2 regions of the Variovorax sp. H27-G14 genome follow, and region 1 is predicted to be linked to the other one. Evidence: predicted binding sites of a transcription regulator. Region 1 holds the regulator's gene; the other holds the start of a gene.
What was found. Region 1 encodes LexA, which represses DNA repair genes until DNA is damaged. Its sites were predicted from a motif close to ACTGTATNNNNATACAGT; they were not measured.

Region 1 (3,970 bases):
GCGCGGCGCGCGTGGTCGTTGCGGGCGACGACCCTTCCATCATTTCGGCTTGCAGGGCACATGGCGTCGAGGCCATCCTGACCCGGCAAGACCATCCGAGCGGTACCGACCGGCTGGCCGAAGCCTGCGAGCAACTCGGTCTGGACGGCGACGACATCGTGGTGAACGTGCAGGGCGACGAGCCTTTGATCGACCCCGCCCTGATCGACGCGGTCGCGGCCACGCTGGCCTCCCATGCCGAAGCCGCCATGAGCACCGCCGCGCACGAAATCGATTCCATCACCGACTTCATGAACCCGAACGTGGTGAAGGCCGTGCTCGACGCGCAAGGCAACGCGATGTACTTCAGCCGCGCCCCGGTGCCGTGGTGGCGCGACGGCTCCGCCCATGGGGCGGCACCCACCGTGCTGCCCACGCCGGCGCCGCTGCGCCACATCGGCATCTACGGTTATCGCGCTGGCTTCGTGCGCAGCTTTCCGTCGCTGCCGCCGGCGCCTGTCGAGGCCACGGAAGCGCTGGAACAGCTGCGTGCGCTGTGGCACGGCCATCGCATTGCGGTGCATGTGAGCCACGTTGCGCCCGGTCCGGGCATCGACACGCCCGAAGACCTTGCGCGGGTGCGCGCCGTCTTCGCCGCCAACTCCAGGGGCTGAAAAGGCCGTGTCACCTGCGGGAAGCGCGGAGATTTCGTCGAGGACACGCATGCTATCCTCGAAGCAATTCCGCCTTGCCCAGCCCTGGGGCCGACGCTGGGTGCGACACAAAATCTAAGAACCGTCCGAGGACACCATGAGACTAATTTTGCTGGGCGCGCCCGGGGCGGGCAAAGGCACGCAAGCGGCCTTCATCTGCCAGAAATACAGCATCCCCCAGATCTCGACCGGCGACATGCTGCGCGCCGCCGTCAAGGCGGGGACGCCGCTGGGGCTGCAGGCCAAGGCCGTCATGGATGCGGGTGCACTGGTCAGCGATGACCTGATCATCAATCTGGTGAAGGAACGCATTGCGCAGGCCGATTGCGGCAGCGGCTTCCTGTTCGACGGCTTCCCGCGCACCATTCCTCAGGCCGACGCCATGAAGGCGGCCGGCGTGAAGCTCGACTACGTGCTCGAGATCGATGTGCCCTTCAGCGACATCATCGAGCGCATGAGCGGTCGGCGCTCGCACCCGGCTTCGGGACGCACCTACCACGTCAAGTTCAATCCGCCCAAGGTGGAAGGCAAGGACGACGTGACCGGTGAGGAACTGATCCAGCGCGAAGACGACAAGGAAGAAACCGTGCGCAAGCGGCTGGACGTGTACAGCCAGCAGACGCGTCCGCTGGTGGACTACTACTCGGCCTGGGCCAATACCGACCCAGCCGCCGCGCCCAAGTACCGCGCCATCAAGGGCGTGGGCACGGTCGATGAAATCACGCAGCGTGCGCTGGCCGCACTGAGCAACTGATTTCGCAGCCGCCCTTTCACAGGGCGGCTTTTTTATTCCCCGAGCAGTTCCAGCATCAGCGCGATGCGCGCCTTCACCGGCGTCAGAGCGCCCGCATCGCGCAACTGCTCGCCTGCCTTGGGCAGGATCCTTCCGCTCATGCAACGCGTCGCGCGGACCACCGAAATTCCCGCGGCTTGCGCCTTCAGCGCCGCCTCTTCCAACGCGTGATGCACCGTGCCATTGCCGGTGGTTGCGAGCACCAGGCCCCGCAAGGGATCAAGGACGGCCGCGCTCATGAGCGCATCGATCACCGCGCCGCTCGCGCCCGCATGGCTCATGACGATCTCCACGCGCGGCCACGTCACCGCGCCCGCGCCGACGGGTTTCGACGCCTGCGATCCGCCGCCTTCGGGCCATGAGCGCACAAGGCGCACGTCCCCTTCTTCCACATAGCCGAGCGGCCCCGCGTCGCCCGAGCCGAAAGCGTCGAGCCGATAGGTGTGCGTTTTCTGGATGTCCACCGCGCTGTGGACCGTGCCGGCACATACCACCGTCACGCCCTGCGCACCCTTGGTTGCGGCCACGCTGATGGCGTCGCGCACGTTCTGCGGTCCGTCCGGTGCCAGCGCCGTTGCAGGGCGCATCGCGCAGGTCAGCACCACCGGTTTGGCCGCTGCGAGCACCGAGTGCAGGAAGAACGCCGTCTCCTCCAGCGTGTCGGTGCCATGCGTGATGACCACGCCCGCCACGTCGGGCTGCGCCAGCCAATGCGCGCAGCGCTGCGCGAGTTGCCGCCATATCTCGAAGGACATGTCTTTGCTGTCCACCTGCGCCACCTGCTCCGCCACCAGCGTCACGCCAGTCGGAGCATCGATGCCGCCCAACAGGTCGGCCACGCCCACCTGCCCGGCCGTGTAGCCGATGTTGTCGCCGCTGCTGGCGGCCTTGCCGGCGATGGTGCCGCCAGTGCCCAGAACCACCACGCGTTGCACTTCAGCTGAAAAGGAATTGACCATGACTTGTCAACTTTTAAAAACTGGTTAAAAATACAGGTACTGGATATCTAGCCAGTGCCGCAAGGAACCACATATGCAGTTCGCAGTGAAGCTTACAGCCCGCCAGCAGCAGATCCTGGACTTGATCCAGAGTGCCATCGCCCGCACCGGCGCCCCACCCACGCGCGCCGAAATCGCCAACGAGCTGGGGTTCAAGTCGGCCAATGCCGCCGAAGAACACCTGCAGGCGCTGGCGCGCAAGGGTGTCATCGAGCTGGTGAGCGGCACCTCGCGCGGCATTCGCCTCAAGGGCGACGCCCTGCGCTCGCTCACTGAAACGCGCCACCGCGAAGGCGGCCAGTTCTCGCTGTCGCTGCCCGGCATGGCCCAGCTGGCACTGCCGCTCATCGGCCGCGTTGCCGCCGGCTCGCCTATCCTGGCGCAAGAGCATGTCGACAAGACCTACTACGTCGAGAACACGCTGTTCCAGCGCCAGCCCGACTACCTGCTGAAGGTGCGCGGCATGTCGATGCGCGACGCCGGCATCATGGACGGCGACCTGCTCGCCGTGCAGGCCACCAAGGAAGCGCGCAACGGCCAGATCGTGGTCGCGCGCCTGGGCGAAGAGGTGACGGTGAAGCGCCTGAAGCGCAACAAGCTGGTCATCGAGCTGCACGCCGAGAACCCTGACTACCCGACCATCATCGTCCAGCCCGGCGAGCCTTTCGAAATCGAAGGCCTTGCGGTCGGCCTCATCCGCAACACCATGCTGATGTAGGCCTCGCGGCCTGCTGGCAGCAGCACTCATCCGGCCGCGACAGGTGGCGGGCGTATGGCGCAAAGTCGTCATCACCCTGTCGCGGCCGATTCAAGAAATCCTGCCTGTGTTCAACCTCATACTTTTTTGGAGTTCACATGGGAATCGCCCTTCTCGCCATTGCTGATTTCTGGATGCCGCTGCAGTCGCTGGCCAACCGCCTGATCCCGACGCGCAGGCCCCACGCCAGGGACCATCTCGACGCCAACGACAGCTCCGCAGGTCTTCGCTACGTTGCCGTGCGCCCCGCCTGCACCACCCGCGCTGGCGGCATCACCGCAACGCCCGCGGTGGCCACGGCACCCGCACGCCCGCTGCGCGTGGTTCGCGTGGTCGACGGCAAGGGCCAGCAGCGCAACGACCGCGTCGTGATCTCCGGTCGCATGGCGGACGTGTGTGCCGAACTCGACCGCCTGGCCGCACTCGAAACCGCCGAGATCATGGCCACGGCCCACCGCTCGACGCGGCTGCACTGACGCAAACGCCCAGGAAGCCCTGCGGAAGCGGGCCCGAAAGCCGCCCGGGCCTGGGTATCCAAACGTTCACCGCTGCGACATGGCGATGGTGCGAGGCACAATGGCACGCCATGAACATTGTGATCCTCGACGATTACCAGGACGCCGTGCGCAAGCTGCGCTGCGCCGCCAAGCTGGACGCGTACGCGGCCAAGGTCTATACCAACACGGTGAAGGGCATCGGGCAGTTGTCGGTTCGTCTCAAGGACGCAGAC
Region 2 (3,970 bases), on a different contig from region 1:
GGGCACGCCGACGAACACCCGGCCCTGCGCGTCCGACACATGGATGGCCGCCATCAGCGCATCGCGCGGCGCGGGTCCGCTGCTGAACGCCGCCGCGGAGCAGTCGACCAGTTGCAGCCTGCCCGTCGTGTCGCGCGCCTTCATGTGGCTCATTTCGGCCGAGCAGATCGCGCAGCTGGCATCGAAGTAGATCGTGAGCGGGTAGGCGGGCAGGGTGTTGGCGTTCATGGTGTTCTTGATTCTCGAAATTTCTGTCAAAACAGAAATAGAAGGGCAAAAAAAGGGGTCAGATCATGGGAAGGCTGGCGTGGTGTGCGTCCGGGTCTTCGCCCTTGCCGCTGTTGCCATCCTTGCCGGCTGGCGCCGCATCGCCGCGCACGAACTTCTGCACGCTCGCGCCCAGCGTCAGCACCTTGTCGAGCGTGCCGGGCGACAGCCGCAGCATTTCGTCGGCCCAGGTGGCGAGCTTGTCCATCAGCTCCATGGTGGAGCGGATGCGGTCCTGCGCGTCGGCGGGTTCCTTCTGAAAGTCGGGGCTCGACACCAGCTCGCGCAGCACGCGCACGGTGGGGTCGAACTCGCGCTCCTTGCGCTCGCGCACCACGGTGCGAAACAGCTCCCACACGTCCACGCTGGTCTCGAAGTAGTCGCGGCGGTCGCCCAGCGTGTGGGTGATGCGCACCAGGTTCCACGCCTGCAGCTCTTTCAGGCTGTTGCTGATGTTGGAGCGTGCCACGCCCAGCGTGTCGGACAGTTCTTCGGCGTTCATGGGCTTGCCATGGGCGAACAGCAGCGCGTGGATCTGCGAGACGGTGCGGTTGACGCCCCACATGGAGCCCATTTCGCCCCAGTGCAGGACGAACTTGCGTTGAATGTCGGTGAGTTCCATGGCGCCGAGTTTAGGATTTACGAAATTTCTGTCAATAGAGAAATGGAAAATCCGGTGACAACGGTGAATTGGTGGAATACTGTATGAATAAACAGTAATTGGCTGTTGTCCAGAAAGTCACCCCGGAAGTTGCCCAGGAGTTGCCCAGGAGTTGCCATGCCCGCTGCCCACATTCCCATCCACGCCATCAAGGGCCGAGGTGCGGCCACGCGGCTGGCGCATCGCTTCTCCCACGACGAGCGCAGCGCGTACGACGACGGCTGGGGCACGCTCGAAGAGGGCGTGGCCGAGGCCGCCGAGCTGCAGCCCCTGGCAACCGAGGTGCGCTTCGAAGACGTGAAGTCGGTGCTCAACGACAACGACTCGCCCGACATTCCCTTCGACCGCTCGCTCAACCCGTACCGGGGCTGCGAACACGGCTGCATCTATTGTTTTGCCCGGCCCACGCATAGCTATCTCAACCTCTCGCCCGGCCTGGACTTCGAGACCAAGCTCATCGCCAAGCGCAACATCGTGGAGGTGCTGCGCGGCGAAATCGGGCGCAAGAGCTATCGGCCGAGCCACATCGCCATCGGCACCGCCACCGACTGCTACCAGCCCATCGAGCGCGAGCTGCGGCTCACGCGCGCGGTCATCGAACTGCTGCGGGAAACGCGGCATCCGTTCGCGCTCATCACCAAGTCGAGCGCCGTTGAGCACGACCTCGACCTGATCGCGCCCATGGCCGCCGAGCGCCTGGCCGCCGTGTACGTCACCGTGACCACGCTCGACGGCGATCTCGCCCGCAAGCTGGAGCCGCGCGCCGCCGCGCCGCACCGGCGGTTGCGCACCATTCGCACGCTGGCCGAGGCGGGCGTGCCGGTGGGCGTGAGCGTGGCGCCGCAGATTCCGTTCGTCAACGAAGACATGGAGCAGGTGCTCGAAGCCGCCTGGGAGGCCGGCGCGCGCAGCGCCTTCTACACCGTGGTGCGGCTGCCGTGGGAGGTGGCGCCGCTGTTCAAGGAATGGCTGGCGCTGCACTACCCGCAGCGCGCCGATCGCATCATGGCGCGCATCCACGAGATGCGCGGCGGCAAGGACTACGACGCCGACTTCGCCACGCGCATGAAGGGCTCGGGCCTGTGGGCCGACCTGATCAACCAGCGCTTCGTGAAGGCCACGAACCGCATCGGCTTCAACCGCGAGCGCATTGCGCTGGACCTCACCGCCTTTCGACCGCCGGGCGCGGTGGGTCAGGGGAGCCTGTTCTAGCGTTCTGGCGCGCCTTAGTTCTTGCGCAGGAACCCACCCACCATGTCGGTGGTCGCCTTCGGGTTTTCTTCCATGATCCAGTGGCCCGACGCGGGCACGATGCCTTCGGTCACGTTGCTGGCCGTGGCGCGCATCACGGTGGCCATCATCGGCCCGAACGACTTCTCGCCGCCCAGCGCCAGCACGGGCATCTCCAGCTTGCCCTGCGCCATGAACGCGGTGTTGTCGACAACGTCCTGGTCGAAGGCCGCGAACTGCGAGAAGCCCGCGTGCATGTTGCCCGGGCGCGCGTACAGGCTGGCGTAGTGCTGGCGCGCCGCCTCGCCAAAGTGCGACGGCGTGGCGGAAAACTCGTTCCAGAAACGGTCGAGGTAGATGCGCTCGCGCCCGGCCACCAGGCGCTCCATGTCGGGCCCGCCAAAGCGGAAGTGCCACAGCAGCGGGCTCTTCAGGATGTCTTCCCACGGGCCCACGCCCGGCAGCGGCGCGTCGATGAGCACGAAGGCCGTCACGCGGTCGCGGTACTGCGCCGCAAAGGCATAGCCGACCATGTTGCCGATGTCGTGTGTCACCAGCTGGGTCTGGGCAATGCGCAGCCGGTCGAGCAGTTGCGCAATGTCCTGCCCCTGCGTCTTCTTGTCGAAGCCCGTGGTGGCGCGTGCCGACAGGCCCATGCCGCGCAGGTCGGGCACAACCACCGTGTGGTCGCGCGCCAGGTCGTTGGCCAGGGGCGCCCACATGTCGCCGGTTTCGCCAAAGCCGTGCAGCAGGGTCACGGCCGGGCCCGTGCCGCCCACGCGCACATGCAGCGTGGTGCCGCTGACGGTGATCTCCCGCGTCTTGAATGCACGCGGGAACGCGGGCACACCCGGGCTCTGCGCAAAGGCCGTGGTCGCGACCAGCGCAACCGCCAGGAGACCGAGAATCCGTTTGCGCATGGTCGCTTCCTTGGGTGAGCGGCCGCCTTCGGAGTGAACCAGCGAACGCGCGGCGGGTGGAATGGCGGCGCGATGCTACTGGCTTCTGGCCACGCCGACCATCCCCTGCACATGGCAGCCGGCGGCCGTGTCGTCGGCCGCGCACCAGTCGCCGCCCAGCGCCTTCACCAGGAACACCGAGGTCAGCAGCCGCTGCCCCTGCAGTTGGGCGGCCTGGCGCTCCACCGTCAGCAGCGACTGCTGCGCGGTGATCACGTCCAGGTAGGTCGATGCACCGCCTTCGTAGCGGCTGGTGGCCATGTCGAGCACGCGGCGCGCGGCGGTGACGGCGGCCTGCGCCTGCGTGGTGGCGCTGTCCAGCGCGGAGAGCCCGCTGATGCCGTCCTCCGCCTCCTGCATGGCCGTGAGCACGGTGCGGCGGTAGTTGCCCACGGTGACGTCGTAGCCGGCCTTGGCAAAGTCGACATTGGCACGCTCGCGCCCGCCGTCGAACAGCACCTGCGTGGCGGACACGCCCACCGACCACAGCAGGCTGGGGCCGTTGAACAGCGACTCGATCATGCGGCTGTCCACGCCCAGGGTCGGCGAGATGAGCACGCTCGGGTAGAAGGCCGCGGTGGCCACGCCGATCTGCGCATTGGCCGCGGCCATGGCGCGCTCGGCGGAGGCCACGTCGGGCCGGCGCTGCAGCATCTCGGAAGGCACGCCCAGCGGCACGGCGGGCGGGCGTATCTCGCGCAGGTCCACGGGCAGCGTGAAGCTGGGCGCGGGCGTGCCGGTGAGGCTGGCCAGCGCGTGCTCGTACTGCGCGCGCTGCTTTTTCAGCACGTCGACCTGCGTGAGCGTGGTCTCCAGCAGCGCCTGCTGCTGCGCCACGTCCAGGCCCGACACG

Region 2: VLK31_RS00605 (PA0069 family radical SAM protein) is a predicted target of LexA. The motif match lies at 968-985, and genes of this name have one in related genera.

What each region holds. Positions count from the first base shown of each region.
Region 1 is NZ_JAYLVN010000002.1:501,472-505,441, reverse strand. Features, by position in the region: gene kdsB (3-deoxy-manno-octulosonate cytidylyltransferase) at 1-653, shown strand, start outside; gene adk (adenylate kinase) at 790-1,446, shown strand; gene VLK31_RS07895 (asparaginase) at 1,479-2,444, opposite strand; gene lexA (transcriptional repressor LexA) at 2,518-3,201, shown strand; gene VLK31_RS07885 (hypothetical protein) at 3,339-3,716, shown strand; gene VLK31_RS07880 (D-2-hydroxyacid dehydrogenase family protein) at 3,827-3,970, shown strand, end outside.
Region 2 is NZ_JAYLVN010000001.1:119,728-123,697, reverse strand. Features, by position in the region: gene VLK31_RS00615 (thiol-disulfide oxidoreductase DCC family protein) at 1-228, opposite strand, end outside; gene VLK31_RS00610 (GbsR/MarR family transcriptional regulator) at 287-889, opposite strand; gene VLK31_RS00605 (PA0069 family radical SAM protein) at 1,046-2,140, shown strand; gene VLK31_RS00600 (alpha/beta fold hydrolase) at 2,155-3,078, opposite strand; gene VLK31_RS00595 (efflux transporter outer membrane subunit) at 3,154-3,970, opposite strand, start outside.